Regions from separate parts of the Streptomyces sp. BL1 genome, predicted to be linked through region 2. Evidence: riboswitches for the same ligand, from Rfam matches in the RefSeq annotation. Region 2 holds a riboswitch; each other region holds the start of a gene.

Region 1 (9,507 bases), 1.2 Mb from region 2:
CCGCGCCCGAACCGCTCGCGCCTGAACCGTCCGCGCCGTCCGAACGGGACGCGCGGGCGCCGGCGGGCGGCTCCTCACCGAGCGCCCGCGCGCGGTCCTCGGGCGAGAGCCGGTCGAGCAGCTTCTCCGCCTCCGCGAGCTTGTCCTTCACCGTCCGCTTGTGCGCACGGGCCGAGGCGGTCGCGTGCCGGAGGGTCTGCTCCGTCGCGGCGGCCTCGTCGCGCAGCTGCCGCACCTCCCGCGCCTGCGCGGCGATCTTCCGTACGGTGGCCGACTGCCGGTCGCCGGCGCGCTCGGTGACGGCCGCCCGGTCCAGATAGTCGTCAGGCGAGGACGAGAGCGCGACCTGCAGGGACGGGTCGAGGCCGGCGGTGCGGTACTGCGCGGTGGCGTACGAACCCAGGGTGTCCCGCGCCGCGTTGAGCCGGGAGCGGCCGCGGGCGGTCTCGTCGCGGAGCTCCTCGAGCCGGTCCTCGGCCGCCTCGGAGCGCTCCTCGGCGGCGTTGTGGCGTTCCGTCGCGCGCTCGGCCTGGCGGTGCAGCGCGTCCACACGGGAGGCGATCTGCTCGGGGGTCTGCTGTGGATCCGCGTGCCCCGAGCCTTCGAATGCGAACGAGCCGGCCGTCCCGGCGAGCGTGAGGGTGAGCGCGGCGCGCGCGGCGTTGCCGGTGAGCGGATGCGGCGGCCGGGGCCTGCGGTGGGAGGGGGAGGGGGAGGACTTGCGGTGCGAGGCCATGGTCCGGCCGTCACTTCCTTCGCGTCGTACGTCCCGCGAGGGGGAACCCGGCGGCGGCCCGCACAGGGGGGAACGGACCGCCGCCGGATCTTCGGCGGGGGTGGCCGGACGTACCCGAGGGGCGGGGCCCGGCCACCTGGGCGAGGACGCTAGCCCCACGGTCCGCGCCGCTGCCCGGCGTTGACCGCGACTGTCCGTTTTCGGCGGGGCGGGGAGCGGAGGGGGACCGGCGGCGCGACGGTCACGGTCGCCTTCCGGTGACTCGGCGATCGATGCGCGGATTCCGCGCCCCCTGCCCGGCAGGCCGTGTTACCGCCCCACCGCGGGGCCGTACGCCGTGGCGCCGTCGCGGTGTGGGGGAACCGCGACGGCGCAGCCGGAGGTCAGCCGGGGCGGACGGCCGAGTGGAACGGCATGTAGTCGATCGACTCGTAGCGCACGTTGGCGCCGGGCTTCGGCGCGTGGATCATCTTGCCGCCGCCGCTGTAGATCCCGACGTGGCTGATGTCGTCGTAGAAGAAGACCAAGTCGCCCGGCTGCAGCTGGGACTTGGAGACCGTCGTGCCGACCTTCACCTGGTCCCACGTGGTGCGCGGCAGCGATATGCCGGCGGCCTTCCAGGCATCCTGGGTGAGGCCCGAGCAGTCGTACGAGGACGGGCCCGTCGCACCCCACACGTACGGCTTGCCCAGCTGTTCCTTCGCAAAGCCGAGCACCTTCGCGGCCTTCGTCGCGTACGCGCCGTCCGACGTGCCGCCGGAGGAACCGGAGTCCGAACCGGACGACGAGCCGGAGTCCGAGCCGGAACCCGAACCCTCCTCGCGCTGCCGCTCCTCCTCGGCCGCCTGCCGGCGCTCCTGCTCCGCGCGGGCCGCGGCCTTGCGCTGCGCCTCGGCCTCCTTCTTGCGCTCCAGCGCGGCCAGCCGGGCCTTCTCCTGCGCGGTCAGCTTCGACAGCATCGTGCGCGCCTCGGACAGTTTGCCCTGCACCTCGCGCTTGCTGTCCCGGAGTTGGTCCTGCGCGGAGGTGAGCGATTCGAGCTGGCGGGTCGCCTCGGCGCGCTTCGTGCTGGCCGACCGCTGCTGCTTCTCGAAGTCGGCGACGGCCTCCTTCTGGCGGCCGGTCATCCGGTCCATCATGTGCTTCTGCTTGAAGAAGCTCTGCGGGTTCTCCGTGAGCAGCAGCGTCGCCGTGTCCGACATGCCGCCGGTGCGGTACTGCGCGGCGGCGATCGAACCGAGCAGCCTGCGCGCGTCGTTGAGCTTCTCGGTCCGCTGTGCGACCTGGCCGAGCATCGAGTCGACCTTCGAACGCTGCGCCGCCGTCTGCTCCTTGGCCGCGTTGTACTTCTGCGTCGAGACGCCGGCCTGCTGGTACAGCCGGTCGACCTTCTTCTTCACCGACTCCACGGACGGTCTGGCACCGCCGTCGTCGGGTGCGGCGCTCGCGCTCTGCGAGAGCAGAGTGACGGAGGCGAACGCGGCGGTGGTGACTCCGATGGCTCCGCGCTTCGTCGCGGCGGACTGCAATATGCGGGTGCGCGGCTTGCGGTGGGACGCCAAGGCCGGCGACTCCTTCCGTGCTCCGCCTACCGGGTTAGCTGTCGGGTTCGGGCGTCGGAAAGCGGCCCTACGGAGCGCATCGCGCGGTGCGCGCGCTCCGATTCACCCCTGCAGTACGTGCGTACGCGGTGGGTCCCCGGCTCCGGCACGGCGGCCGGACTCGGCGGGGGCGGTCCGTGCCGGCGCGGTCGCCGGCGAACGGTGCGGACTGCCCAGAGACGGCACGGTAGCGAAGTCGTGTGGCCCATGTGAAGGCTGTGAGCGATTCGTCCGTTATCTTTTCGTTGCCTCGCAGGTGAGCAGCGGCGGGGCGGTGCGGAAGCGGACAGCTGTGCGCAGTTTCCGTGCGGAGGGCAAGGGTGTCGGTGCGGGCGCCTAGACTCGTACGACGATGAGCAGCCTCTTCGACGACAGTCACCTCGCGCACCTGGAACCCCCGGCCGAGGAGGAGCCGCCGCCTCCTCCGGACCCGGAGGGACCGGACGCGGCGCCCGACGACCTCTTCGGCGGCACCTTCGGTTCCGGTGCCCGCGAGCCGTACCACCGGGACGGCGCCCCGCGCACCGTCGTGGACACGGCCGCGCTGCTGGACGGGATGAACGAGCCGCAGCGCGACGCCGTCGTGCACACCGGCTCGCCGCTGCTCATCGTCGCCGGCGCCGGCTCCGGCAAGACCCGCGTGCTCACCCACCGCATCGCGTATCTGCTGGGCGCCCGCGGCGTCCACCCCGGCCAGATCCTCGCGATCACCTTCACCAACAAGGCCGCGGGCGAGATGAAGGAGCGCGTCGAGGAGCTGGTGGGCCCGCGCGGGCAGGCGATGTGGGTGTCGACGTTCCACAGCGCGTGCGTGCGCATCCTGCGCCGGGAGTCCAAGAAGCTCGGTTTCACCTCGTCGTTCTCGATCTACGACGCGGCCGACTCGAAGCGGCTGATGGCGCTGGTGTGCCGGGATCTCGACCTCGATCCGAAGCGCTTCCCGCCCAAGTCGTTCAGCGCGAAGGTGTCCAACCTCAAGAACGAACTGGTCGACGAGGAGGACTTCGCGGGGCAGGCCAGCGACGGCTTCGAGAAGACCCTCGCCGAGGCGTACGCGATGTACCAGGCGCGGCTGCGCGAGGCCAACGCCCTGGACTTCGACGACATCATCATGACGACGGTGAATCTGCTGCGCGCCTTCCCGGACGTGGCGGAGCACTACCGGCGGCGCTTCCGGCACGTCCTCGTGGATGAGTACCAGGACACCAACCACGCGCAGTACGCGCTGGTGCGGGAGCTCGTCGGCGGCGGGGACGACCCGGCGGAACTGTGCGTCGTCGGCGACGCCGACCAGTCGATCTACGCCTTCCGCGGTGCCACCATCCGCAACATCCTGCAGTTCGAGGAGGACTACCCGGACGCGACGACCATCCTGCTGGAGCAGAACTACCGCTCCACGCAGACGATTCTGAGCGCCGCCAACGCCGTCATCGAGCGGAACGAGAACCGCCGCCCGAAGAACCTGTGGACCCGCGCCGGGGACGGCCCGCGGATCACCGGCTACGTCGCGGACACGGAGCACGACGAGGCGCAGTTCATCGCCGACGAGATCGACCGGCTCACGGACGGCGGCGAGGCCAAGGCCTCGGACGTCGCGATCTTCTACCGTACGAACGCGCAGTCCCGTGTCTTCGAAGAGGTGCTGATCCGGGTCGGCCTGCCGTACAAGGTCGTCGGCGGTGTCCGCTTCTACGAGCGGCGCGAAGTCCGGGACGTGCTGGCCTACTTGCGGGTGCTGGCCAACCCGGAGGACTCCGTCTCGATGCGGCGCATCCTCAACGTGCCCAAGCGCGGCATCGGGGACCGCGCCGAGGCGATGATCGAGGCGCTGTCCTCCCGCGAGAAGATCACGTTCCCGCAGGCGCTCATCCGGGTCGACGAGGCGTACGGCATGGCGGCCCGTTCGGCGAACGCGGTGCGGAAGTTCAACGTGCTGATGGACGAACTGCGCACCATCGTCGAGTCGGGCGCAGGCCCTGCCACCGTCCTGGAGGCGGTGATGGAGCAGACCGGCTATCTGGCCGAGCTCCAGGCCTCCACCGACCCGCAGGACGAGACCCGCATCGAGAACCTGCAGGAACTCGCCGCCGTCGCCCTCGAGTTCGAGCAGGAGCGTGCCGAGGACGAGCCGGGCACGCTGGCCGACTTCCTGGAGCAGGTCGCGCTCGTCGCCGACTCCGACCAGATCCCCGACGAGGCGGAGGGCGAGGAAGGCGAGGAGGCCGGAGTCGTCACGCTGATGACGCTGCACACGGCCAAGGGGCTGGAGTTCCCCGTGGTGTTCCTGACCGGCATGGAGGACGGCGTCTTCCCGCACATGCGCGCCCTGGGGAACACCAAGGAGCTGGAGGAGGAGCGGCGGCTCGCGTACGTGGGCATCACCCGCGCCCGGGAGCGGCTGTATCTGACCCGCTCCGGCATGCGCAGCGCCTGGGGCCAGCCGCAGTACAACCCGCCGTCCCGCTTCCTGGAGGAGATCCCCGACTCGCACGTCGAGTGGAAGCGCACGGGGAAGGGCGCGGCACCGGGCGTCTCCGTCAGCACGGGCGGCGGCATCGGCGCGGGGCTCTCGTCCCCGGGCAGCCGGGGCCGCGGCGGCCCGAGCGGCTTCGCGACGCGGCGGACTTCGGACCGGCCGGTCGTCTCCCTGACAGCCGGGGACCGGGTGACGCACGACAGTTTCGGGCTGGGCACCGTGGTCGCGGTGAAGGGCAGCGGCGACGCGGCGGAGGCGACGATCGACTTCGGCGGCGAGAAGCCCAAGCGGCTGCTGCTGCGGTACGCGCCGGTGCAGAAGCTGTAGCTGCCGTACGGCAGTCGGCAGCCGTTGGCGCGGCTGTCGGCTGTCGGTTGCGGGCTACGGCTGTCGGCTTACGCCTGGGACTTGGGGCTGTCGGCCGGGGGCGTTCGGGCGTCGGGGCCCGGGGCTCACCCCGGGTTCAGGCCCTTGCTGCGCAGCCAGGGCAGCGGGTCGGCGGCGTCCCCGCCGCCGGGGTGGTACTCGAAGTGCAGGTGCGGGCCTGTGGAGTTGCCCGTGGTGCCGGAGTAGCCGATCACGTCGCCGGCCTTCACCTCACCGGAACGGATCTTGGTGCTGCTCAGGTGGCAGTACCAGGTCTCGGTGCCGTCGTCCGACTTGACCTTCATCATGTTGCCGAAGGACACATCGAACTGGGTGGTGACGGTCCCGTCGGTGGCCGCCTTCACCGGCGTGCCCTCGCTGACGGGGAAGTCGATGCCGCTGTGCAGGGACATCCAGTTGAGGCCCGCCGAGCCGAAGGTCGCGCTGAGCCCGGGCTGGTCCACCGGCAGCGAGAACTTGGGGCGCATCGCCTCCTTGCGCGCCGCCTCCTTGGCCTTCCGCTCCCGCTCCGCTTCCTGACGCTTCTTCAGGTCGATGCGTTCCTGGGTACGGCTGGCGCGGTCGGCGAAGTCACCGGCGTCCTCGGAGAGACCCGCGAGCTGGGTGTCCAGCTTCTTGTTGGCCTTCGACGGCTTGACCGGGGTGCCTTCCGAGGGGGAGGACGCGGCCTGGGTGGTGGTCCCGCTGTCCTCCTCGCTCTCGCCGGCCCCGCCGGCGACCGTGGCGGCGGCCGCACCCGCGACACCGAGCACCGCGAACGACGGGACGGCGACCGTCATCAGGGCCGAGCGACGCGGCTTCGGGGAACGCCGCCGCCCCGCGCCGCGCGGCTGATGCGGCAGTACGGCGGCGGGATCCGGTTCCGGATCGGGCGCCGGGGGGACGGTCTGGCTGTCCGGGCCCACGGCTCCGACGGCGGCGAACTCGCTTGTCGCCTCCATCCCGTGGAACGTACCGGCCGCGTCCACGGCGGCGAACTCGCTCGTCGCGTCGAGGGCGGGCGTCCCGTCCGGCGTGTGCTCGAAGCCTTGTTGATCGAAGCCCTGCTGCTCGAAGCTCTGCGGCGCGTACCCGTCGAACGTCTCGTGACCGGTGTACGTGGCGAAGTCGTCGTGCGCGGCGGCGTAGTTGAGGTCGTGGCCCGCGTCGAAGGACTGGCCCTCGAAGGGCTGCCCCTCGAAGGTGCCGTTCTCCAGACCCTGCGCGGCGCCCTCCTGGCCGGCAAAGGCCTGTCCGGCGAAAGTCTGGTCGGCGAAGGACTGGTCCGCGTAACCCTGGCCCTCGTAACCCTGACCGGCGAAGGTCTGGCCCTCGAAGGGCTGGCTGTCGAAGCCCTGGCCGTCGGTGAAGCCGTGTTCGTACCCGCCGGTGTGCTCGTAGCCCGCGTACGCCGCGTGCTGCTGACCCGTGTCCCAGGCCGAGGCATCCCACTGGCCCGTCTCGTGACCGCCCGCGGCGAACGCGAAACTGCCGGTGTCGTACGCCGTCGTGTCGTATCCGCCGGTGTCCCACTGGGCCACCGTGTAGCCGTAATCGGCCTGGTCGGGGCCCTGTTGCGAGGGAATGCCCGGGGTGCCCGCGCCCGTGTCCCAGCCGGATCCGGCCCACAGTGCGCCCGCGTCGTACTGCCCGGTGTCGTACTGGCCCGCGCCGTACTGCGCCGCGTCGAAGCCGTACTGCCCGGTGTCGTACTGGACTGTTCCGTACTGCCCTGTGTCGTACCCCGCGTCGTAACCGGCCCCGTACGCACCGGCGTCCACGCCGACGGCGCCCGGAACGGCTCCGTGGAACGTGTCGCCCTGGCCGTACGAGTCGGCCTGTCCGTAGGCGAAGCCGTCGAAGCTGCCCGTCGAGTAGCCGTCGTATACGGGCTCGTAGCCGGGCTGAACGGGCTGTCCGTCGTAGCCGCCGTAGGCCGGCTGCTCGTCACGCGTACCGAAGGCCGCGTACGAGAACTCAGAAGCGGTATCTGCCGGGGCGGGATCGCCCGACGGGTGACGTTCGTTCACCACCAACTTCTCTTTCGCCTCGACAACAGGGGCGGAAACAGTGCGGTGACTGTACCCGGCAGTATGCGAGCGCGACAATCTTCGGCAGGTTTCGGGCAGTGGGGAAACGGGCATTCGGCCGCCTTTCGGCGGACTACGGGCCGGTAGTTGGTGTGCCGTTCGACGCCCGTTCGACAAATACCCGACAGGATGAGCGAACCGTGCCCCCCACACGGGGGTCGGGAGGTTCCCTCAGGCCACGCCGGCGTCGCTGTCGGCGGTATCTGCCGAGGTCACAGCGGCCGCGTCGGCCTGTGCGCCGTCGGTCAACTCCCGGCGGATCCGCGCCGAGACGGCACAGTCCACCGGCAGCGTCAGATGCCCGACACCGTCCACGCGGACGTTCTCCGCGTGCAGATCCGGGTGGTCGAGACGCGCCGTCTCCACCGGCGCCATGAAAATGTCGAGATCGCTCCAGAAGCTCACGAACCGCGTGGCGAGAGCGTTCGGTTCGGGCCGGGCGAGATCGTTCAGCAGCGCCGAACCGGGCCGCATCTGCTGCAGCAGCGGATGCGGGACGAGCGCGGGCGCGGCGCGCGTACCGGAATGCGGTGTGCCCAGCGTGACGAGCGTACGGACGCGCGCGTCGCCGCCCAGACGCTGGACGTAGTAGCGCCCCGTCAGGCCGCCGAGGCTGTGCCCGACGATGTCGACCTGGCTGTGTCCCGTCTGTGCGCAGATCTCCTCCACCTGCAGCGCGAGCCGCTCGGCCGCGGCGCGGATGTCGGTGGTCAACAGCGAGTGGTTGACCGCGAAGACATGCCGCCAGCCGTCCCGCAGCAGCGCACGGCGCAGCAGCACGAAAACGGAGCGGTTGTCGACGAAGCCGTGCAGCAGCAGCACCGGAGTGTGCGCGCGCCCCTCCGTCGGAAGCAGGTGCGGCGCGTCCTCGGACTCCTGACCCGGATCGGCCGCGAGATGCGGAGCGGGGCGCTCCGCGATCAGACCCATGGGGTACAGCAGCAGATGTCCCGTCAACACCATGAGTTCCATGGCGGCGGCTCGCAGAAAGGGCGCTGTGGGGAGCGCCGGCAGGGCACGAATGATCGACCACCTCCCGAAAGGCACACGAGAGGACGGCGCGGCGCGTTGTGCTGGCAACTCGGCTCCGGCCGCCGGTCCGGCCGACGGCGCGGGAACCTCGCTGCGGCTCCTGCGGCTCCCCTGACGCGTCGCTGCTGTTGGTGCGGACGGCGCGTGGCGTACGTGTTGTCCCACGTGTGATTTCCCCCTCCCTTCAGAGCGCGAAACGGGCCGCTGAGGGATGCTGGCGATAACGTGCGTTCACTGACGCAGGGACGGCGATGGGCAGATGGAGGCAGTGATGGGTGTGTCGGGTCCGATCCGTGTGGTGGTCGCCAAACCGGGGCTCGACGGCCACGACCGCGGGGCCAAGGTCATCGCGAGGGCGCTGCGGGACGCCGGTATGGAGGTCATCTACACCGGGCTGCACCAGACTCCGGAGCAGATCGTGGACACGGCGATCCAGGAGGACGCGGACGCCATCGGCCTCTCGATCCTCTCCGGGGCGCACAACACGCTGTTCGCGCGGGTGTTGGAGCTGCTGCGGGAGCGGGACGCCGCGGACATCAAGGTGTTCGGCGGCGGGATCATCCCGGAGGACGACATCGTGCCGCTGAAGAATCTGGGAGTCGCCGCGATCTTCACGCCGGGGGCGACGACGTACGAGGTCGTGGAGTGGATCCGCACCAACGTGGGGCAGCTGGCGGCCTGACGGGGCCGCACCGGCCCGGGCCGCCCCCGCGAAAGGGGCGCCGGGCAGCTCCGCTTCACCGGCCATGGCCACCCTCCCCGTCCGGCTCGGCTTCCCGGGCCGGCGCGGTCTGCCCGTCCGGTCCGGTCCGCCCGTCCAGTTCGGCGAGCATGGCCGCGCGCAGCCGCAGGGTGCCGACCAGGCGCTGGAAGGCCTCGGCCCAGTAGGCGCCGGCGCCCGGTGAGCCGCCTTCCGGCTCGTCGGGGACGGCCGCCAGCGGTGCCAGCCGGCCGGCGTCCGCCGGATCGAGGCAGCGTTCGGCGAGGCCCATCACTCCGCTGAAGCTCCACGGGTAACTCCCCGCGTCCCGGGCGATCTCCAGCGCGTCCACCACGGCCCGGCCCAGCGGCCCCGCCCACGGCACGGCGCACACCCCGAGGATGCGGAACGCCTCCGACAGGCCGTGCGCGTCGATGAACCGGGCGGCCCACGCGGCGCGTTCACCCCCGGGCAGCACCGTGAGCAGCTTCGCGGGATCCCCGGGA
Region 2 (9,507 bases):
TCCTCAAGTCCTTCGCCGACTTCGAACAGACCCCCGATGTCCCCGGGCTCGACCTCCCGGGCATCGACCTGCGGGCCCTCGCCACGGGGTACGGCGTCCCCGCCCACCACGCCGACGGCCCCGACGCCCTGGGGGAACGCCTCCGCCACGCCGCGACGGAGCGCGCCACGGGCCCGGCCCTGATCGAGGTCCCCGTCACCGGCTTCGCCTGACCCCAACACGGCCACTCCGTTACGGAGTTCACCCCCACCGCCCCACCCCGGCTCCCCCGGACACCGCCCCGCGCCACACTCCGGAACCCGATCCACAACCACCCCCCACACCCGGTAGGCTGTCCCCGGCCGCGCGTCTCCGCCGGCCCCGCCTCCGTAGCTCAGGGGATAGAGCACCGCTCTCCTAAAGCGGGTGTCGCAGGTTCGAATCCTGCCGGGGGCACCAGTGGAAAGGTCCCCAGCCGGTCATGGTTGGGGACCTTTGACATCCACAGCTGACATCAACGGTGCTGGGGTGCGGTGGAACATGGGCGAGGACGAGGCTCTGGGCCGGCTGCGGTTTCTTGTGCAGTCGCGTGCCTTCGGCTGGTACGTCGGTTCCGGACGACTCATCCAAGCGGCTCTGGACGCGCTCCTCGCCGGAGTCGAGGCTCCGTCCCTCCCGCTCCTGGCCGGCCTCGGACGTTGCGAGGAACTTGAGGCGCCGGAGCTGTTCGAGAGTCTCGTGGAAGAACTGGGCATTGGGTTCGAAGCGCCGGCAGACCGCTCCGCGTTCTGCTGGGCTCATGCCTACTGGCTGGCTGACCAGATCGTTGACGGCTCCTTGGACCCGGGGTGGGGTGCTGACCTGATCTGGATGGAAGCAGCATCACCGCTCGGCTATCCCGAAGAACTCCAGCAGATCGTCAAGTACGCCAGTGAGCTGGACGACTGGCATGAAGGCTGGACCGTCTCCAAGGAACAGCTCACAGCAGGCGCACTTCAAGCAGCGCGTGAGCTGGCCGAACACCCCAGGGAGACTTCCTGAACCATTGCGAAGCCCCGGAGCGATGAACAGCTCCGGGGCTTCGGCAGCGACGAGGAGGATCGCACGCCCGTGCCGCGCACCGTCCTACTCGGTCGTGTGTGTGGGGTAGACCTGGACGTCGGTGTAGGCGCCCTTGATGGCTCCCGCGCCCGCGGGCCACTTCAGGCTCACGGCGTGGGTCTCGTTCGGGGGCGTGACCTGGATGTTGGTCGGGTGCGAGAGGCTTTCGCCGCTCTTGTCGATGTCGTAGGCGAGGTTGAAGACAGCGGCGTCGCCGGGCTTCAGGTTGGTGATACGCGGCTGGGCCTGGCCGCGCTCGACGGGGTTCGAGGTCTTGTCGGCGTCCTTGATGTCGACGCCCGCGAAGCCCGTCGCCGAGCAGGTGGTCGACCCCCGGTTGACCATGGTGATGTCGATCCTGCCGGAGTCCGCGTCGGGCGCGGCGTCCTTGGCGTCGATGGCCAGGTCCTCCGTCTTGCAGAACTTGTCCTTGCCGCCGCCGGTCTTCGTCGCACCGTTCGCGGCGTCGGCGCGGGCCTCGGTGTCCTCACCGGAGCCCGACTTCGCGTTGCTCGCCTCCGAATCGCCGGAGCCCGAACCGCCGGAGCCCGAACCGCCCTCCGACTTCGAGCCACCGCCCGAGGGCGAAGAAGACGAGGACGACGAGCCCTTGGAGGACGTGTCCGTCCCGGAGCCGTCGTTGCCACAGGCGGTGAGCGACAGGGCGGCGGCGACGCTGATGGCAGCGAAAGCGGTGGTGCGGGTGTACTTCACGGTGTTCCCCCATGAGTAGCGCGGTGCATGTGGTCGGAAGTATTTGTATCTCGCACCGAGTTACAGGCGGTCCTCCGCCTCGTCTCCGTTCTGTCACGAGCGTATTGGCCTCACGGCTCGCCAAGACGTCGCCGCACGGTCATCTGCCTGGCCCGAGCTCCGCCTCAACCAGCCCCGCAACCTCCTGAGTTGGTGAGGCAGCCGGGGAAGACGAGGGCCGTGCGGGCAATGGCGGGGCGGTGGCGGTCAGTTGGAGTCTGTACGGCGGGTGGGGCGGAGGGTGGCGGCTGTTTTGAGGAGGCGGTCTGCCGGTTCGCGCAGGGCGGGGTGGGCCAGGACCGTGTTCCGCAGGCCGCGTACCGGGCGGCGCCACGTGCGGTACGCCGCCGACACCGGGTGCGGGCGGGTCGCGAAGCCCTCGCCCACGTGCAGGTCGCGGGTCTTCAGCCAGTCCTTGTACTCCTTTTCGCCGCGGCCGAAGTCGATGAGGTGGATGCCGTTCCGGCGCGCCGCTTCGATCATGCGGAGGTGCATCATGAGGCCCGGCGAGTAGCGGTGGAACTCGGGGTCGTACGTGGTGAACCAGGCGGCGAGCACCGTACGCGACCTCGGTCCGAAGTGCGCGGCCACCGGGCGGTCGCCCGCGTACAGCACGGACAGCACGCCGGTGAAGTGCTCCTCGCGGACCTGGAACAGATGGTCCGTCAGGTCGACGATCCACGGCCGCGCGAACCGGTCCATCCGTCCCGTCTGCCGGTACTGGGCAGACTTCCAGCTCATGAGTCTGCGCAGCATCCGCGGATCGCGCTCGTCGAAGACGAACCGGATCTCGCCCACGTCGCGCGCCAGGCGGCGTTCCTTCTTCAGGGTCGTCTTGGCCTGCCCCGGGTACGCGCCGCGCAGCCAGTCCGCGTAACTGCCGCCGGAATCAGGGGTGTTGTCGTCCTCGTCGGGTGCCAGGTCGACCACCGGCGAGGCGAACGTTCCCGTCACGTACGGGCCGAAGGGCTTCTGCGCGTCGACGAGGTGGTCGAACTCGAAGACGGACAGCCCGCAGGCGCGCAGCAGTTCGTGGGTGTTCCAGGTGACGCCGGGCCGGTGCACGAGGGCCTGGCAGTCGGAGAGACCGAGCCCGATGGCCCGGCCGACGCCGAACGCGCTGCGCTCGTACGGGAGGAAGCCCACCGGCTCTCCGCCCTCGCGCAGAACCGCCACCCGCGCCCCGCTCCGGTGTATGCCGACTCCGGCCGCGAACTCGGGTGCCAGAAAAGGGTTGGCGTATTCGGGCGACTCGTCCATCGCCCCGTGCCAGGCCCGGCGGAGCGACGTACTCAGCTCGTCGGTTCTGTGGATCGTGATGTCCACTTCAGCTCGACCGCCCTTCCGGGGACTCGGCGAGGAACGCGCCGGCTGTGGCGCGGACCCGTAAGGCGTGTGGCTCACTGTTCTCGACTCGCGTGGCCCGCTTGGACCGCATGGACCGCATGGACCGATTGGGCCGCTTGGCTCGCATGGACGACCGCTCCCCCAGTTTCCGTTCCCCGTGCTGCTGCGCTGTCCGTTCCCCCGTGACGCGCTGCCCGTTTCCCCGTGCTGCGCTGCCCGTTCTCCGGGGCGCGGTGTCCACGGGGCTGCGGCCGGGACACGGGCCGTTGAACAGGCTCCAAACTTCGCAAGGCCGAGTGCATTCTGTCCAGAGTGTCCGTTGTAACGGCCATGCGACAGAACTCACTGTGTAATGTCACGACTTGGGGCTTTGTCCGGATACGGCTGCGCGGGGACGGTCCGCGGAGCCGTCGCCCCCCCGGTACAGCAGGCCGAAGGGCACCTCCCGGAGCGGGAGGTGCCCTTCGGTCTGTCTGTACGAGCGGCCGGTTACCGTGAGCGGCCGGCCGCGGCGGTCAGTAGGCGCCCGAGACGTTGTCGATGGAGCCGTACTGGTCGGCGGCGTAGTTGCACGCGGCGGTGATGTTGGCGACCGGGTCGAGGCTGTCCTGCGCGGTGCCGGGCACGTGGTAGCTCTCGAAGGTCGGCGCGATGACCTGCAGGAGGCCCTTGGAGGGCGTACCGGCGGCGGCGTTGGAGTCCCAGCCGTTGGTGGCCTGCGGATTGCCGCCGGACTCGCGCATGATGTTGCGGTGGATTCCCTCGTACGTGCCGGGGATTCCGTGCCGCTTCATGATGTCCAGCGATTCCCTGATCCAGCCGTCGAGGTTGTCGGCGTACGCCGCGGGCCGCTCGGCGCTCCTGTCGGCACGCTTCTCGGCCGACGCGTCCGAAACCCCCGACTGCTCACCGGAGTTCGCTCCGATCGTCAGCTTGAGCCCGGGGTGGATCATCTCCGGATTTCCACCCACGGCCGCACGGTTGTCCTCGTACAGCTCCTTCCAGCCGCCGGGAACGGAATGTTCTTCGGCGATCTTCTGGAGGGAATCCCCCAGCGCCACGGAATACGTCGTGGCACGGTTCTGCTGCGCGGCAACTCCCTTTCCGGACGCGGAAGTCGGGGAACCGGAGCGTGCGGAGGCGGCGGTCTGCGCGGCCGTCTGCTTGGACGCCGCGGTCTGGGCTGCCGCGGGCTTGGCGGCGGTCTGCGCGGGCGCGGCGTGGGCGGACGCGGCGCCGATCGCCGGCAGCGCGAGGGCGGCGCCGCCGGTTCCGGCGACGACGAAACCGCGGTTCAGACGGCCGTTCCTGAACCCGGGCCTGGGACGACGGTGCTTGCCTCGTGCGGGCATGGTGCGTTCCTCTCCGTCGCCTGCGAGGTGAGCTGTCGGGTTCGGGCTGGAGCTGCCCGGCCGCGGTCTCACGGCTTCACCCCTAGCCGTTCCGTGTTCCGGACCGGCGGTCTGCGCGGTTCCCCCGCTCCTGCCGTACGTGGTGGGGAATGGGTGCGGTGACCGGACGGCGGCAGGATTCGGCGTTCCGCCCGGATGAGGCTGAACGTAGGCGAGAAATACGGCGGGAAACAAGGCCCGCATTCCCCTTTCCGGCCCTGTCGGCGGATAGCGGAGACGGATATCCGGGAATTCCCATCACGGCTCTCCGGCCCAACTTTCCTCGGGTGGCGGGGAAATGAGCGGAGGCGGCCCGGGAACTGACGCCGCATAACGTGATGCGAATCACCGGATGCGGGTGGAACCGATGCCCCCAAAAGGCCGTCCAGGGAGAAAGCGCCGGTGAATTCGCGAAGATTCCCTATGCACCTAAACCCGACGATAACGGACAGCCTTGGGTGCTGCCGTGAGCGGGGCGGCCTCGTTTCGGCCCGGAGAGTTAACGCGGTCATGTTCCGTGCGCTCGTGGGGTGTTGAGGGTGCGTGAGAGGTGGGGTGTTCTACGGGGGCGCATCGCAGGTGGGTTCGCTTCCAGCGGGTGGCGGCTGAGGCGCCGGCGCCCAGCGCGGCCGCTGCGAGCAGCGCGGCGAGGGCCGTTCTGTCCACGGGGGCCCAACCCAGGTCGGACATCCGGTTGATGACGAATCCGTCGAGGAACAGCCAGCAGATCAGGGCCGCGCCGAACGCCCTGCGGGGCCCGGCCAGCGCCGCCGTCCACACGGTGAGCGTGGCGAAGAGGGACAGCGCCAGTGTCGGATGGGTGAGGCCTCCGGCGAGCTTGAGGGCGGCGATCAGCACCGCCGACACCGCGTAGGCGCACGGCAGCGCCAGGTCACCGGCCAGGCTGCGGTGGGTTTCCGGCATGGGGACCGCCTCCTGCTGATCTCTTCACCGTGAGTGTGGCGCCGGAAGCCGCCGGAGAACGCGAGGAGGCCGAGACCTTGGCGCCCTCCTGGCGCCGGAAGCGGAATCCATACGGGTCCTTGACTCAGGACGGGCCGGGCCGGCGAGCGCGCTGGGCAGCGGGGGTATCCGGGAGACGTGCGGGGTGGGGGTTTCTAGGATTTGGCGCATGAGTGAGGTGCGAGAGGCGACGGTGGACGACGCGGCCGAACTGGTGCGGCTGCGGCGGGAGATGTTCGTGGCGATGCACGGGGCCGACGAGCCCGGTGAGTGGGAGCGGACCGCGGAGGACGCGGCACGGCGGCAGCTGGCCGTCCCGGAGGGGGCGCGGTGCATGGGTGCCTTCGTCGTGGACGGCGACGTACCCACGACCGGGCGCCCCACCGCCCCGCACCTCGCGGCGTGCGCCGTCGGCACGGTGGAGGAGCGGCTGGCCGCTCCGCTGCATCCGGCGGGGCTCTTCGGGTTCGTGTTCAGCGTGTGCACCGACGACCGGTACCGGGGGCGCGGTCACGGGCGGGCCACCATGGAGGCGCTGCTCGACTGGTTCGCCGCACGCGGCGTTACCCGTGTCGACCTGCACGCCTCCGAGGACGCCGAACACCTCTACCGCTCCCTGGGGTTCGCCGACCACTCCATTCCGCTGTCGCTGGACGTGTCGCGGCGCGCCCATTAGGGCCCACCCCGTACGGCATCCCCTTAGGGCCGCCCCGTACGGCAAGGGCCCGCGGCCGGTGCGCCGAGCGACAGCCGACGGCCTTCACCCGCCCGCTACCGGCAGGTAACGAAGGCTGGTTGGATGTGGGCGGAACCCAAGCCCCCCACACCTCTGGAGTTTCCGTGCGGACGCGTCCACGTATGTCCAGAACCGTCGCCGTGGCGGTCGCAGCCCTCGCGGGTACGGCGGCCGTACTCGGCACAGCCCCCCGCCCAGGCCGCGCCCACGCCCACGACGGCGGAGAACGCGCGGAGCGCGCCCCCGCGGCTGAAGGTGCTGAACTACAACGCCTTCCTGATGAGCAAGAACCTGTATCCCAACTGGGGCCAGGACCACCGGGCCCGGGAGATTCCGGCGGCGGACTGGTTCCGGGGGAACGACGTGGTCGTGCTGGAGGAGGCGTTCGACAACTCCTCCTCGGAGGCGCTGAAGGCCAACGCCGCCGACGGGTACCCGTACCAGACGCCCGTCGTCGGACGGTCGAAGAGCGGCTGGGACGCCACCGGCGGCGCCTGGTCGGGCGCCACCCCGGAGGACGGCGGGGTCACGCTGCTCAGCAAGTGGCCCGTCGTGCACAAGGAGCAGCACATCTACAAGGACGCGTGCGGCTCGGACGCGATGTCCAACAAGGGCTTCCTGTACGCCGTTCTCGACGTGAACGGCACCAAGGTGCACGTCGTCGGTACGCACACGCAGTCCACCGACAGCAGCTGCGGCAGCGGCAAGGCCGTCGCCGACCGGGCCGCGCAGTTCCGGGAGATCGATGCCTTCCTCGACGCGAAGCACATCCCCGCGGACGAACAGGTCATGGTGGCCGGGGACTTGAACGTCGACTCGCGCGGCGACGAGTACGGTTCGATGCTGGAGAACGCCGGCCTGGTCCCGGCGGACGCGCGCACCGGGCACCCGTACTCGTTCGACACGGAGCAGAACTCCATCGCCGCCGAACGCTACCCGGACGATCCGCGCGAGGACCTGGACTACGTGCTGCACCGCAAGGGCCACGCCCGTCCGGACGGCTGGAGCAACGAGGTCCTGCAGCGTCGGTCCGCGCCGTGGACCGTCTCCAGCTGGGGCAAGCGCTACACGTACACGGATCTGTCCGACCACTATCCGCTGACGGCCGGCTGAGCCCCGCCCGTACCCGCCCGGGTCCGGGGTCCCGTGTGCCGCCGCGGGGTCCCGTGTGCCGCCGTGCCGGTCCCGTACGGGGTCCCCTACGGGGCGGGTACGGGCGGGTAGCGTCGGTCGCATGCGGCTGAGCGAGGACGAGGCACGCCGACGGTTCGCGGCGGCCAGGGTGGTGCGGCTGGCCACCGCCGACGAGGAGGGCCGGCCGCACCTGGTGCCGGTGACGTTCGTGGTCCGCGGCGACACCGTCGTGTTCGCCGTGGACCACAAGCCGAAACGGCACCGTCAGCTCAAGCGGCTCGCCAACATGCTTGCCAACAGCGCCGTCTGCCTTCTCGCCGACGAGTACGACGAGGACTGGACGCAGCTGTGGTGGGCGCGCGCCGACGGCTCGGCGCACGTAAGGGACTTCCCCGAGGGGGACCCGGAGCGGGCCGCAGCCGTGGAGGACCTGATGGCCAAGTACCCGCAGTACGGGGCGCACCCGCCCGACGGGCCCCTCGTCGAGATCGCCGTCGGCCGGTGGAGCGGCTGGTCCGCCGCGGAGTAGGGGGCGGTTCCAGGTACGGGTCCGGTACGGGTACGGGCCCCTGGGCCTCGGTCTCCGGTCCCGTGCCGGGGCTCCCGTGCCGGGGCCTCGGGACTACGGCGAAAGGCCGAGCCCCGTACGGGAGTGACCTGCGGCGCGGGCTCGTTGGAGAGGCGAGAAGACAGCAGGCGAACGCCGGCACCGGACCGAAGGAGATCCCCGGTATGTCCATCGCGCTCAACCACACCATCGTGCACGCCACTGACAAAAAGGCGTCAGCGGACTTCCTCGCCACCCTGCTGGGACTGGAAGTGGCGCCGCAGTACGGCCCGTTCCTCCCGGTCGTCACCGGCAACGAGGTCGCGCTGGACTTCGCCGACGCCGGCGACAGTCCGATCACGCCGCAGCACTACGCGTTCCTCGTCTCGGAGGACGAGTTCGACGCCGTCTTCGGGCGGATCCAGGACGCGGGCCTGACGTACTACGCGGACCCGTACCGGACCCGGCCCGGCGAGATCAACCACAACGACGGCGGCCGCGGCGTCTACTGGCTGGACCCCGACGGGCACGTCCTGGAGATCATCACCCGCCCCTACGGGAGCGGGAGTTGAGAGCACCGCCGTCGGATTCACGGCGTTGAGCTGACAGATCCGGGGCAACAGGAAACGTCAGCCGTGGGGCCCGGCACCGGGGGACGGTGCCGGGCCCCACGTACGCGGTCCTGCGCGGGCCCTCGGAGGGCCCGTACGCGCCCTACAGGATGCGGGTCAGCTTCGCGCCGAACCCGGGCTCCTCCATGTCCTTCTGCAGCGCCACCGGCACCTGCACCTGACCCGGCCCGTCGCCGACGGTCAGCTCGCCGACCTTGTCGCCGGCCTTGGCCGCGTGCGGGATGCCCTTGCTGCCGTCGCTCATGCCCAGCTTGACCTTCAGCCCGCCCCAGCCGACGGCCGGCGCGTCCTTCGTCGCGACGACCGGCGTCTTGCCGCCCATCTGGTCGTCCACGTAGCCGACGACGTCGCCCTTCTTCACGACGGTGCGCGACTGCAGCGCGTCCTGCGCGGTGTCGATGAGCTTCTTGCTCTCACCGATGACCGTGTCGAGGATCGACGGCTTGTACTGGCCGAGCATCGTGCCGACGACCAACTGCTTGGTCCCGCCGATGTTCTTCTCGGCCGCGAACATCAGATTGCCGCCGGCCTTGGTGGTCGTACCGGTCTTGATGCCGACGACACCGTCGAGCGGAACGAGCTTGTTCCAGTTGGTCTGCTGCTTGCCCTTGGCGTCCTTGTAGCCGGGCTGCCGCACGACGTCGCGGAACAGCTTGTCGTCCATCACCTTCTTGGCCAGCTTCGTCTGGTCGGCCGCGGTGCTGACGGTGCTGTGCTTCAGACCGCTCGGGTCGGTGTACTCGGTGTTCTTCATCCCGAGCTCCTTGGCGGTGGCGTTCATCTTCTTCACGAACGCCGCCTCCGAACCCGCGTCCCACCGCGCGATGAGCCGCGCGACGTTGTTCGCGGAAGCGATCATGATCGCCTGGAGCGCCTGCTTCTGCGAGAGCTTGTCGCCGGCCTTCACGTCCACCGTCGACTCGT
Region 3 (9,507 bases), 2.2 Mb from region 2:
GCTGAACCATCTGCTGCGGCGCGGCAGAGGCACCCGCATCGGCGCCGTCGTCAACGACTTCGGCAGCATCGAGATCGACGCGATGACCGTGGCGGGGCAGGTCGACTCCATGGTGTCGCTCGGTGACGGCTGTCTGTGCTGCGCCGTCGACACCAGCGACCTGGACGGCGTACTGGAACGGCTGGCGCAGCCCTCGGCGGGCATGGACGTCATCGTGGTGGAGGCGAGCGGACTCGCCGAGCCGGAGACGATGATCCGGATGATCCTGGCCAGCGGCAGTGAACACATCGTCTACGGCGGCCTGGTGGAGGTCGTCGACGCGGCGGAGTTCCACGCCGTACGGGAGCGGCACCCGGAGCTCGGCCGGCACGTACGGGCCGCCGACCTGGTCGTCCTCAACAAGGCCGACCGGGTGGGGGAGAGCGAACGGGACGCGCTGCACCGCGAGTTGACCGGGCTGAGCCCCGGTACGCCGGTCGTGCCCGCCTCGTACGGGCGGGTCGAGCCCGATCTGCTCTTCGACCCCGCGGTACGGGAGCGGCCCGCCGTGGAACAGCTGTCCTTCGACGCGCTGCTGTACGAGGACGAGGACGAGAACGGGAGCGGGGAGGTCTGCGGGGACGGCTGTGCGGACGGCTGCGGGCACGCGCCGCACCTGCACGCGGCGTACGAGAGCGTGGAGTTCACCGCGGACCGGCCGCTGAATCCGCGCCGGCTGCTGGAGTTCCTCGACAGCCGCCCGGACGGGCTCTACCGCATCAAGGGCTTCGTCGACTTCGGCGACGCCGACCCCGCGCAGAAGTACAGCGTGCACGCCGTGGGCGGTTTCCTGCGCTTCGCGCCGTCCGCGTGGGAGCGCGGCGAGGAGCGGTACAGCGCGCTCGTCCTGATCGGCTCGGGCATCGACGGGGCGGCCCTGCGCGCCGAGTTGGCCGCGTGCGTGGTCACCGACGCGGACGAGCCGGACCCGCACGCGATGTGGAGCGTCATGCGGTACGTGGACGGCCCGCGGGACGACGAGGACGCGCCGGAGGAGCCCGACGACGGGGCGGGCGAGGACGACGGGGACCCGGAGGACCCGGACGGCCTCGGCGGCAGCTACGCCCTGGCACCCGCTCCGTAACCCGGGGCTCCGTAACCCCGAGACTCCGTCACGGCCGCGCGGCCGGAGCGACAGCCGTGCGCCCGGAAGCGGCAGCCGCGCGGCCGGACGCCGCGACGGGGCGCGAACGCCCCGTCACAGCACGGCTGTTACGACGCTGCCGTCACACCGGTCCGGCGACCGCGGTGATCGGCTTGGTCAGGGGGACACCCGAGCCGTCGCGGCGGGGGTCCACCTCCGGGAGCTCCGCGGCCGCACCGGTCTTGGTGGCGGCCCGGACCGGGGTCGGGCCGGCCCACGCCAGGGTGAGGCAGTCCTCGCCCTTGAGGAACCGCTGACAGCGCACGCCGCCCGTGGCGCGCCCCTTGCGCGGATACTGGTCGAAGGGCGTCAGCTTGACCGACGCCTCCGCCATACCGGCCAGCGCGCCCCGCGAACCGGCCACGGTGAAGACCGCCGCGTCCACCGCGGGATCGACCGCCGTGAACGAGATGACCTTGGCGTCACCGGTGAGCTTGATGCCGGCGACACCGCCGGCGGCCCGGCCCTGCGGCCGCACCTGGCTCGCCTGGTAGCGCAGCAACTGCGCCTCGTCCGTGATGAAGACCAGGTCCTCCTCGCCCGTACGCAGCTCGACCGCGCCGGCGATGCGGTCGCCGTCCTTGAGCGAGATGACCTCCAACTCCTCCTTGTTGGCCGGGTAGTCGGGCACCACCCGCTTCACGACGCCCTGTTCGGTGCCGATGGCCAGCCCCGGCGAGGACTCGTCCAGCGTCATCAGGCAGATCAGCTCCTCGCCCTCCTCCAGCGGCAGGAACTCCGAGACCTGGCCGCCGCCGGACAGATTCGGCGAGGACGCCGACTCGGGCAGCTGCGGAAGGTCCACGACCTGGAGGCGCAGCAGCCGCCCGGTGGAGGTGACCGCGCCGACCTCGCCGCGCGTCGTGGCCGGCACCGCGGACACGATCACATCGTGCTTCGCGCGCTTCGCCGACTCGTCGAAGACGGTCCCGCCGTTCGCCGTACGCGCCAGCAGGCCCGTCGAGGAGAGCAGCACCCGGCACGGGTCGTCGGCGACCTCCAGCGGCACCGCCGCGACCGTCGTGCCCGCCGCCTCCAGCAGCTCGGTGCGGCGCGGCGTGCCGTACTTCTTGGCGATGGCGCCCAGTTCGGAGGAGACCAGCTTCCGCAGCTCCGCGTCGGAGTCCAGGATCCGGGTGAGCTCCTCGATGTCGGCGCGCAGCTTGTCCCGCTCGCTCTCCAGCTCCAGCCGGTCGAACTTGGTGAGCCGGCGCAGCGGCGTGTCGAGGATGTACTGGGTCTGGATGTCGCTGAGCCCGAAGCGCTCCATCAGCGAGGACTTGGCCTCGGCGGAGTTCTCGCTGGACCGGATGATCCGGATGACCTCGTCGATGTCGATCAGGGCCACCAGCAGCCCCTCGACCAGGTGCAGCCGGTCGCGCCGCTTGGTCCGCCGGAACTCGCTGCGCCGCCGCACCACCCGGAAGCGGTGGTCGACGTAGACCTCCAGCAGCTCCTTCAGGCCCAGCGTCAGCGGCTGACCGTCCACCAGGGCCACGTTGTTGATGCCGAAGGACTCCTCCATCGGCGTCAGCTTGTAGAGCTGCTCCAGCACCGCCTCGGGGTTGAAGCCGTTCTTCAGCTCGATCACGAGACGCAGTCCGTGCTCGCGGTCGGTGAGGTCCTTGACGTCCGCGATGCCCTGCAGCTTCTTGGAGTTGACCAGGTCCTTGATCTTCGAGATGACCTTCTCGGGGCCGACCGTGAACGGCAGTTGCGTCACGATGAGGCCCTTGCGCCGCGGCGTCACCTGCTCGACCGTCGCCGAGGCCCGCATCTTGAAGGTGCCGCGCCCGGTCGTGTACGCGTCCTGGATGCCCTCCAGGCCGACGATCTGACCGCCTGTGGGCAGGTCGGGGCCCGGCACGAAGCCCATCAGGGTCTCCAGGTCGGCGCCCGGATGCCTGATCAGATGCCGTGCGGCGGCGATGACTTCGCCCAGATTGTGCGGCGGCATGTTCGTCGCCATGCCGACGGCGATCCCGGAGGCGCCGTTCACCAGCAGGTTCGGATAGGCGGCCGGGAGGGTGGCCGGCTCCTCCTCGCTGCCGTCGTAGTTGGGCCCGAAGTCGACGGTGTCCTCGTCGATCGAGTCGACCATCAGACCGGCGGCGGGAGTGGAGCGGCACTCGGTGTACCGCATCGCGGCGGGCGGGTCGTCGTTGCCCAGGGAGCCGAAGTTGCCGTGCCCGTCGACCAGCGGGAGGCGCATCGAGAACGACTGCGCCATGCGCACCAGCGCGTCGTAGATGGCGCCGTCACCGTGCGGGTGGAGCTTACCCATCACCTCGCCCACCACGCGGGCGCACTTGACGTGCGAGCGCTCGGGCCGCAGGCCCATCTCGTGCATCTGGTACAGGATGCGCCGGTGCACGGGCTTCATTCCGTCGCGGGCGTCCGGCAGCGCGCGCGAGTAGATGACCGAGTAGGCGTACTCCAGGTAGGAGCTCTGCATCTCGTCGACGACGTCGATATCGAGGATGCGCTCCTCGAAGTCGTCCGGCGGCGGGGTCTTCGTACTGCGGGGGGCCATCGCGGCTGCGGCTCCTTCGGTGCGTACCTGCGGGGTGTGACCTGACGGGCGGAACGCGGACCATTGTGGACCGTGCCACCGACAACGAGCGCCCCGACCCGGCGGAGCGGCCGGGGGAGCCCGGATCAGAGAGGGTGCCGGGCGGCACCACCGCACAGACGGTACGGGAACTTCGCCCGTTGTCCGCGCGGTTGCATACAGTGACAGGATCGGCTGACGTTACCGGCCACCAACTCCCGCGAGCGAAGGGACTCCACGCCCATGGGTCACACGGCCACGCCCCCGCCTGCCACCGGCGGGCTGACAGCGACCGAACACCGGCTGTCCAACGGCCTGCGGGTGGTGCTCTCCGAGGACCACCTGACCCCGGTCGCCGCGGTCTGCCTCTGGTACGACGTCGGCTCCCGCCACGAGGTCGCGGGCCGCACCGGCCTGGCGCACCTCTTCGAGCACCTGATGTTCCAGGGGTCGGCCCAGGTGAAGGGCAACGGCCACTTCGAACTCGTGCAGGGCGCGGGCGGTTCGCTGAACGGCACCACCAGCTTCGAGCGGACCAACTACTTCGAGACCATGCCGGCCCACGAGCTGGAGCTCGCCCTGTGGCTCGAGGCCGACCGGATGGGCTCTCTGCTCACGGCACTTGACGACGAGTCCCTGGAGAACCAGCGCGACGTCGTGAAGAACGAGCGCCGCCAGCGCTACGACAACGTGCCGTACGGCACCGCGTTCGAGAAGCTCGCCGCGATGGTCTACCCCGAGGACCACCCGTACCACCACACGCCCATCGGCTCGATGGCCGACCTGGACGCCGCCTCGCTGGAGGACGCCCGGGCCTTCTTCCGTACGTACTACGCCCCCAACAACGCGGTGCTGTCCGTCGTCGGGGACATCGATCCCGAACGGACCCTCGCCTGGGTCGAGAAGTACTTCGGCTCCATCCCCGGCCACGGTGGCAAGCACCCGCCGCGGGACGGCGCGCTGCCCGAGGTGATGGGCGAGGAGAAGCGCGAACTCGTCGAGGAGGACGTGCCCGCGCGCGCCCTGATGTCCGGCTACCGGCTGCCGGAGGACGGCACTCGCGCGGGTGACGCCGCCGACTTGGCGTTGACGGTGCTCGGCGGCGGCGAGTCCTCCCGGCTGCACAACCGGCTGGTGCGCCGCGACCGGCTCGCCGTCGGCGCCGGGTTCGGCCTGCTGCGGCTGGCCGGCGCGCCCTCGCTCGGCTTCCTCGACGTGAAGGCGTCCGGCGGCGTGGAGGTGTCCGCGATCGAGGCGGCCGTCGACGACGAGCTGCGCCGGTTCGCCGAAGAGGGGCCCACGCCCGAGGAGATGGAGCGGGCGCAGGCGCAGTTGGAGCGCGAGTGGCTGGACCGGCTCGCGACGGTCGGCGGCCGCGCCGACGAACTCTGCCGGTACGCCGTGCTGTTCGGCGACCCGCAGCTGGCCCTGGGCGCGGTCGGCCGCGTCCTGGAGATCACCGCACAGGAGGTGCAGGCCGTCGCCGCGGCCCGGCTGCGCCCCGACAACCGCGCGTCGCTGGTGTACGAGCCGACCACCGAGCACGCCGACGCCGAAGCAGCCGCAGACGAGAACGAGGAGCCGGGCCAGTGAGCGACGCCGCCGCCCCCACCCCCGAGATGACCTTCCACCCGCAGCCGCACGGCGGGCAGCCGAAGCCCTGGGCCTTCCCGGCACCCGAGCGCGGCCGGCTGGCCAACGGGCTGACCGTGCTGCGCTGTCACCGCCCCGGCCAGCAGGTCGTCGCCGTCGAGATCAGCCTGCAGGCGCCGCTGGACGCGGAGCCGGAGGGCCTGGACGGCGTCGCCACGATCATGGCGCGGGCGCTGTCCGAGGGCACCGACAAGCACACGGCCGAGGAGTTCGCCGCCGAGCTGGAGCGCTGCGGCGCCACCCTCGACGCGTACGCCGACCACCCGGGCGTCCGGGTCTCGCTGGAGGTGCCGGTCTCCCGGCTGCCCAAGGCGATGGGCCTGCTCGCCGACGCGCTGCGCGCCCCCGCCTTCCCCGACGGCGAGATCGAGCGCCTCGTCGCCAACCGGCTGGACGAGATCCCGCACGAGCTGGCCAACCCGGCCCGCCGGGCCGCGAAGGAGCTCTCCAAGGAGCTGTTCCCCGCCGAGTCCCGGATGTCCCGGCCCCGGCAGGGCACCGAGGAGTCCGTGGCACGGATCGACGCCGCCGCCGTCCGCGCCTTCTACGAGGCGCACGTCCGTCCCGCCACCGCGACCGCCGTCGTCGTCGGCGACCTCGCGGGCACCGACGTGGACGCGGCGCTGGCCGACACCCTCGGCGCGTGGACCGGCTCCACCGCCGAGCCGCTCCCGGTGCCCCCGGTCACCGCCGACGACCGCGGCCGGGTCGTCATCGTGGACCGTCCCGGCGCGGTGCAGACCCAGCTGCGGATCGGCCGGATCGGTCCCGACCGGCACGACAGCGCCTGGCCGGCCCAGGTCCTCGGTACCTACTGCCTGGGCGGGACCCTGACGTCCCGTCTGGACCGGGTGCTGCGCGAGGAGAAGGGCTACACGTACGGCGTGCGCGCCTTCAGCCACGTGCTGCGCTCCACCCCGGACGGCGCGGGCGCCGCGCTGCTCTCCGTCTCCGGCTCCGTGGCGACCGACGTGACCGGGCCCGCCCTGGCCGACCTGTGGACGGTGCTCCGCACGCTCGCCGAGGGCGGGCTGACGGACGAGGAGCGCGACGTCGCCGTGCAGAACCTGGTCGGTGTCGCCCCGCTGAAGTACGAGACGGCGGCGGCCGTCGCGGACACGCTGGCCGATCAGGTCGAGCAGCACCTGCCGGACGACTTCCAGGCGCAGCTGTACGCGCGCCTCGCCGAGACCGGCACCGTCGAGGCCACGGCGGCGGCGGTCAGCGCCTTCCCCGCCGACCGGCTCGTCACCGTGCTCGTCGGTGACGCCTCGCAGATCGCCGAGCCGGTCAGGGAGCTGGGCATCGGAGAGGTCACGGTCGTCACCGGAGGCTGAGGACAGGCAGAACGCCGCGAAACCCACGAAGCCGGGCGGGACTTCCCGCCCGGCTTCGCCGTTGTCCGGAGCATGTTCGCCGTATGTCTGAATTGCCCATTGGTGCCCCGGTGTCGGGTGTGGCATGCCCAACAAACGGCCCGATCGGCTTGGTGGTTCATTGATGTCCCATTTAGCTTCGTTGCCGCTGTTCGTCAGAAGTGACCGCGCCCGCGGCCGACGCGCAGTGATCGCCGAGTCCCCGTACGGCGCGAGCCAGGGGAGCCGGGGACCCACACGTCCCTTGGGGTGAATCGGATGCCTCCGCACGGAGGTGTCCGTAGGAGACCTTCCTGCTCCGAACCCGTCAGCTAACCCGGTAGGCGAGACGGAAGGAAAGGAGTTGCGCCAGCTCATGGCGTTCACCCGTGCCACCGGTAAGCATCGTGCGCCCAGTCGGACCCGCCGTCGCGTGTCCGCGGGCGCCGCGGGCATAGCCGGCCTCGCCGCAGTCGGCGTCGTCGGTACCGTCGCCTCCCCGGCCTTCGCCGACGGCCCCTCCACCGCCCCCTCGGGCGACACCGGCCTCACCCAGGCCTTCGACGTGGACGGCCGCGTCGCCGACGCCGTCGCCCACCAGGCCGACGTACAGCAGACCGCCGCCGAGAAGGCGGAGGTCGAGGCCGCGGCCAAGAAGGCCGCCGCCGAGGCGAAGCAGCAGGCCAAGGAGGCCAAGCAGAAGGCCGACGAGGCGAAGCGCAAGGCCGCGGCCGAGAAGGCGAAGAAGGAGCGCGAGGCCAAGGAGAAGGCGGCCCGCGCCGCCGAGGCCAAGCGCGCCAAGCTCAACGGCTACGTGGCGCCCGTCGGGCACCCGCAGCTGTCCACCCCGTACTCGGCGTCCAGCGGTCTGTGGTCCTCCGGTTCGCACACCGGCGTCGACTTCCACGCCGGCATCGGCACCCAGGTGAAGTCCGTCGCGGCGGGCGAGGTCGTGGAGGCCGGCAACGGCGGCGCGTACGGCAACAACGTCGTCATCAAGCACAAGGACGGCCACTACAGCCAGTACGGCCACCTGTCGTCCATCGGCGTCTCCGTCGGCCAGTCGGTCACCGCCGGCCAGCAGATCGCGCTCTCCGGCAACACCGGCAACACCACTGGTCCGCACCTGCACTTCGAGATCCGCACGGGTCCGGACTACGGCTCGGACATCGACCCCGTGGCGTACCTGCGCTCGCAGGGCGTCACCCTCTGACGCTCCGTCGTCCAGCAGTACAACGCAGCACAGGAACCCCCGGCCGGAACAACGGCCGGGGGTTCTTTTCACGCCGTATTTACCTGAGCGGTACGCACTCCGTCGGAAATTCGACGCGGTTGCCATACAGTTCTGTGCATGGGAAATACCGGGTCTCCGAGTGTGCGTGAACGCGGACTCTGCACGGCAATCCGCGACGATATCGTCGGCGGAACATTCCCACCCGGTGCCCGGCTCACGGAGGAACTCCTCGCCCGGCGGTACGGCGTCTCCCGGGTCCCGGTCCGCGAGGCGCTGCGCACCCTGGAGTCCGAGGGCTTCGTTGCGACCCGCCGGCACGCGGGCGCGTGCGTCGCCGAGCCCACCGAGCGGGAGGCGGCCGACCTGCTCGACATCCGCGCGCTGCTGGAGCCGCTCGGCGCGGCCCGCGCCGCGCAGCGCCGTACGCAGGCCCATCTCAAGGTGCTGCGCGGCCTGGTGAGGCTGGGTCAGCAGCGGGTGGACTCCGGGCACCTCTCCGACCTGCGGGCCCTGGAGGACTGGTTCCACGAGACGCTGGCGCAGGCGTCCGGCAGTCCCGGGCTCACCGGGCTGCTCACGCAGGTCCGCCGCAAGATCGCCTGGATGTACGCGGTCGACCTGCCGCTGCGGGCCACCGCCGTCTGGCAGGAGTACGGGGCGATCACGGACGCGGTGGTGCGCGGCGACGCGGACCGCGCCAGGGTGCTGACGGCCCAGCACGTCGAACGTTCCGCTGTGCTGCACCGGTTGCGCAGGCCGCCGGGGAAAGCGGCGGTGAGCGGAACGAAACCTGGCGTCAATACGGCGCGCGACCGCATTTAACACTCCCCGTATACAAAGAACGGAGGGAATTCACGGGCTGCGCCTGCGTGAATTCCCTCCGCCTGTTGTGCACGGAACCGGAAGTCCGGTTGTCCGGAAGTGGTTTCCGGAATCAGACCGTTTCCGGGAGCTCCTCGAGGCCCTCGGCGACCAGCTTCGCCAGACGGTCGAGCGCGGCGTCCGCGTCATCCGCCTCGGAAGCCAGCACGATCTCGTCGCCGCCCTCCGCGCCGAGACCCAGGACGCCGAGCATGGAGGCGGCGTTCACGGCGTTGCCGTCGTCGCCCTTCTTCACGGTGACCGGGACGCCGGCGGCGGCAGCGGCGCGGCAGAAGATCGAGGCGGGGCGGGCGTGCAGGCCCTCGGCCCAGCCGACGGAGACGCGGCGCTCAACCATGGTGTAGCCCTTCGGGTTGTTGCTGTGGTGACGGTTGTCCAAACCAGTCTTGCACGGGCCGAGCAGAACGCCTGTGCCCACCTGGACCGGGCCTGTCCGCCCCGCTGTCACCTCGCTCATCAGGGCCTAACCTGACCCCATGCAGTCCCCGGCGGAACGCGCGTACCCCACGCACTGGGAGGCCGACGTCGTACTGCGCGACGGCGGAACGGCCCGGATCCGGCCCATCACGACGGCCGACGCACAGCGGCTCACCGACTTCTACGAGCGGGTCTCCGACGAGTCGAAGTACTACCGCTTCTTCGCTCCCTA

The links. A riboswitch is a leader RNA that binds a small molecule or an ion and turns the genes downstream of it on or off. The one in region 2 is predicted to bind cyclic di-AMP.
Region 1: another riboswitch for cyclic di-AMP. It lies ahead of AC3AGO_RS14780 (C40 family peptidase); the one in region 2 lies ahead of AC3AGO_RS20105 (transglycosylase SLT domain-containing protein).
Region 3: another riboswitch for cyclic di-AMP. It lies ahead of AC3AGO_RS10470 (M23 family metallopeptidase); the one in region 2 lies ahead of AC3AGO_RS20105 (transglycosylase SLT domain-containing protein).

Annotation. Positions count from the first base shown of each region.
Region 1 is NZ_JBXYWZ010000002.1:3,365,905-3,375,411, reverse strand. Features, by position in the region: gene AC3AGO_RS14785 (NlpC/P60 family protein) at 1-736, opposite strand, end outside; gene AC3AGO_RS14780 (C40 family peptidase) at 1,120-2,298, opposite strand; cyclic di-AMP (ydaO/yuaA leader) riboswitch at 2,307-2,474, opposite strand; gene pcrA (DNA helicase PcrA) at 2,690-5,140, shown strand; gene AC3AGO_RS14770 (M23 family metallopeptidase) at 5,266-7,209, opposite strand; gene AC3AGO_RS14765 (esterase/lipase family protein) at 7,441-8,232, opposite strand; gene icmB (coenzyme B12-dependent isobutyryl CoA mutase small subunit) at 8,573-8,983, shown strand; gene AC3AGO_RS14755 (DUF5691 domain-containing protein) at 9,039-9,507, opposite strand, start outside.
Region 2 is NZ_JBXYWZ010000002.1:4,549,360-4,558,866, reverse strand. Features, by position in the region: gene mdlC (benzoylformate decarboxylase) at 1-212, shown strand, start outside; tRNA gene AC3AGO_RS20125 (tRNA-Arg) at 363-438, shown strand; gene AC3AGO_RS20120 (hypothetical protein) at 520-1,020, shown strand; gene AC3AGO_RS20115 (DUF4232 domain-containing protein) at 1,105-1,794, opposite strand; gene AC3AGO_RS20110 (GNAT family N-acetyltransferase) at 2,041-3,159, opposite strand; gene AC3AGO_RS20105 (transglycosylase SLT domain-containing protein) at 3,696-4,532, opposite strand; cyclic di-AMP (ydaO/yuaA leader) riboswitch at 4,535-4,698, opposite strand; gene AC3AGO_RS20100 (hypothetical protein) at 5,001-5,495, opposite strand; gene AC3AGO_RS20095 (GNAT family N-acetyltransferase) at 5,704-6,210, shown strand; gene sph (sphingomyelin phosphodiesterase) at 6,364-7,383, shown strand; gene AC3AGO_RS20085 (TIGR03668 family PPOX class F420-dependent oxidoreductase) at 7,505-7,933, shown strand; gene AC3AGO_RS20080 (VOC family protein) at 8,137-8,523, shown strand; gene AC3AGO_RS20075 (D-alanyl-D-alanine carboxypeptidase) at 8,666-9,507, opposite strand, start outside.
Region 3 is NZ_JBXYWZ010000002.1:2,361,822-2,371,328, reverse strand. Features, by position in the region: gene AC3AGO_RS10490 (CobW family GTP-binding protein) at 1-1,123, shown strand, start outside; gene AC3AGO_RS10485 (DNA gyrase/topoisomerase IV subunit A) at 1,266-3,716, opposite strand; gene AC3AGO_RS10480 (M16 family metallopeptidase) at 3,978-5,327, shown strand; gene AC3AGO_RS10475 (M16 family metallopeptidase) at 5,354-6,724, shown strand; cyclic di-AMP (ydaO/yuaA leader) riboswitch at 6,946-7,104, shown strand; gene AC3AGO_RS10470 (M23 family metallopeptidase) at 7,119-7,955, shown strand; gene AC3AGO_RS10465 (GntR family transcriptional regulator) at 8,094-8,798, shown strand; gene AC3AGO_RS10460 (HPr family phosphocarrier protein) at 8,911-9,195, opposite strand; gene AC3AGO_RS10455 (bifunctional acetate--CoA ligase family protein/GNAT family N-acetyltransferase) at 9,335-9,507, shown strand, end outside.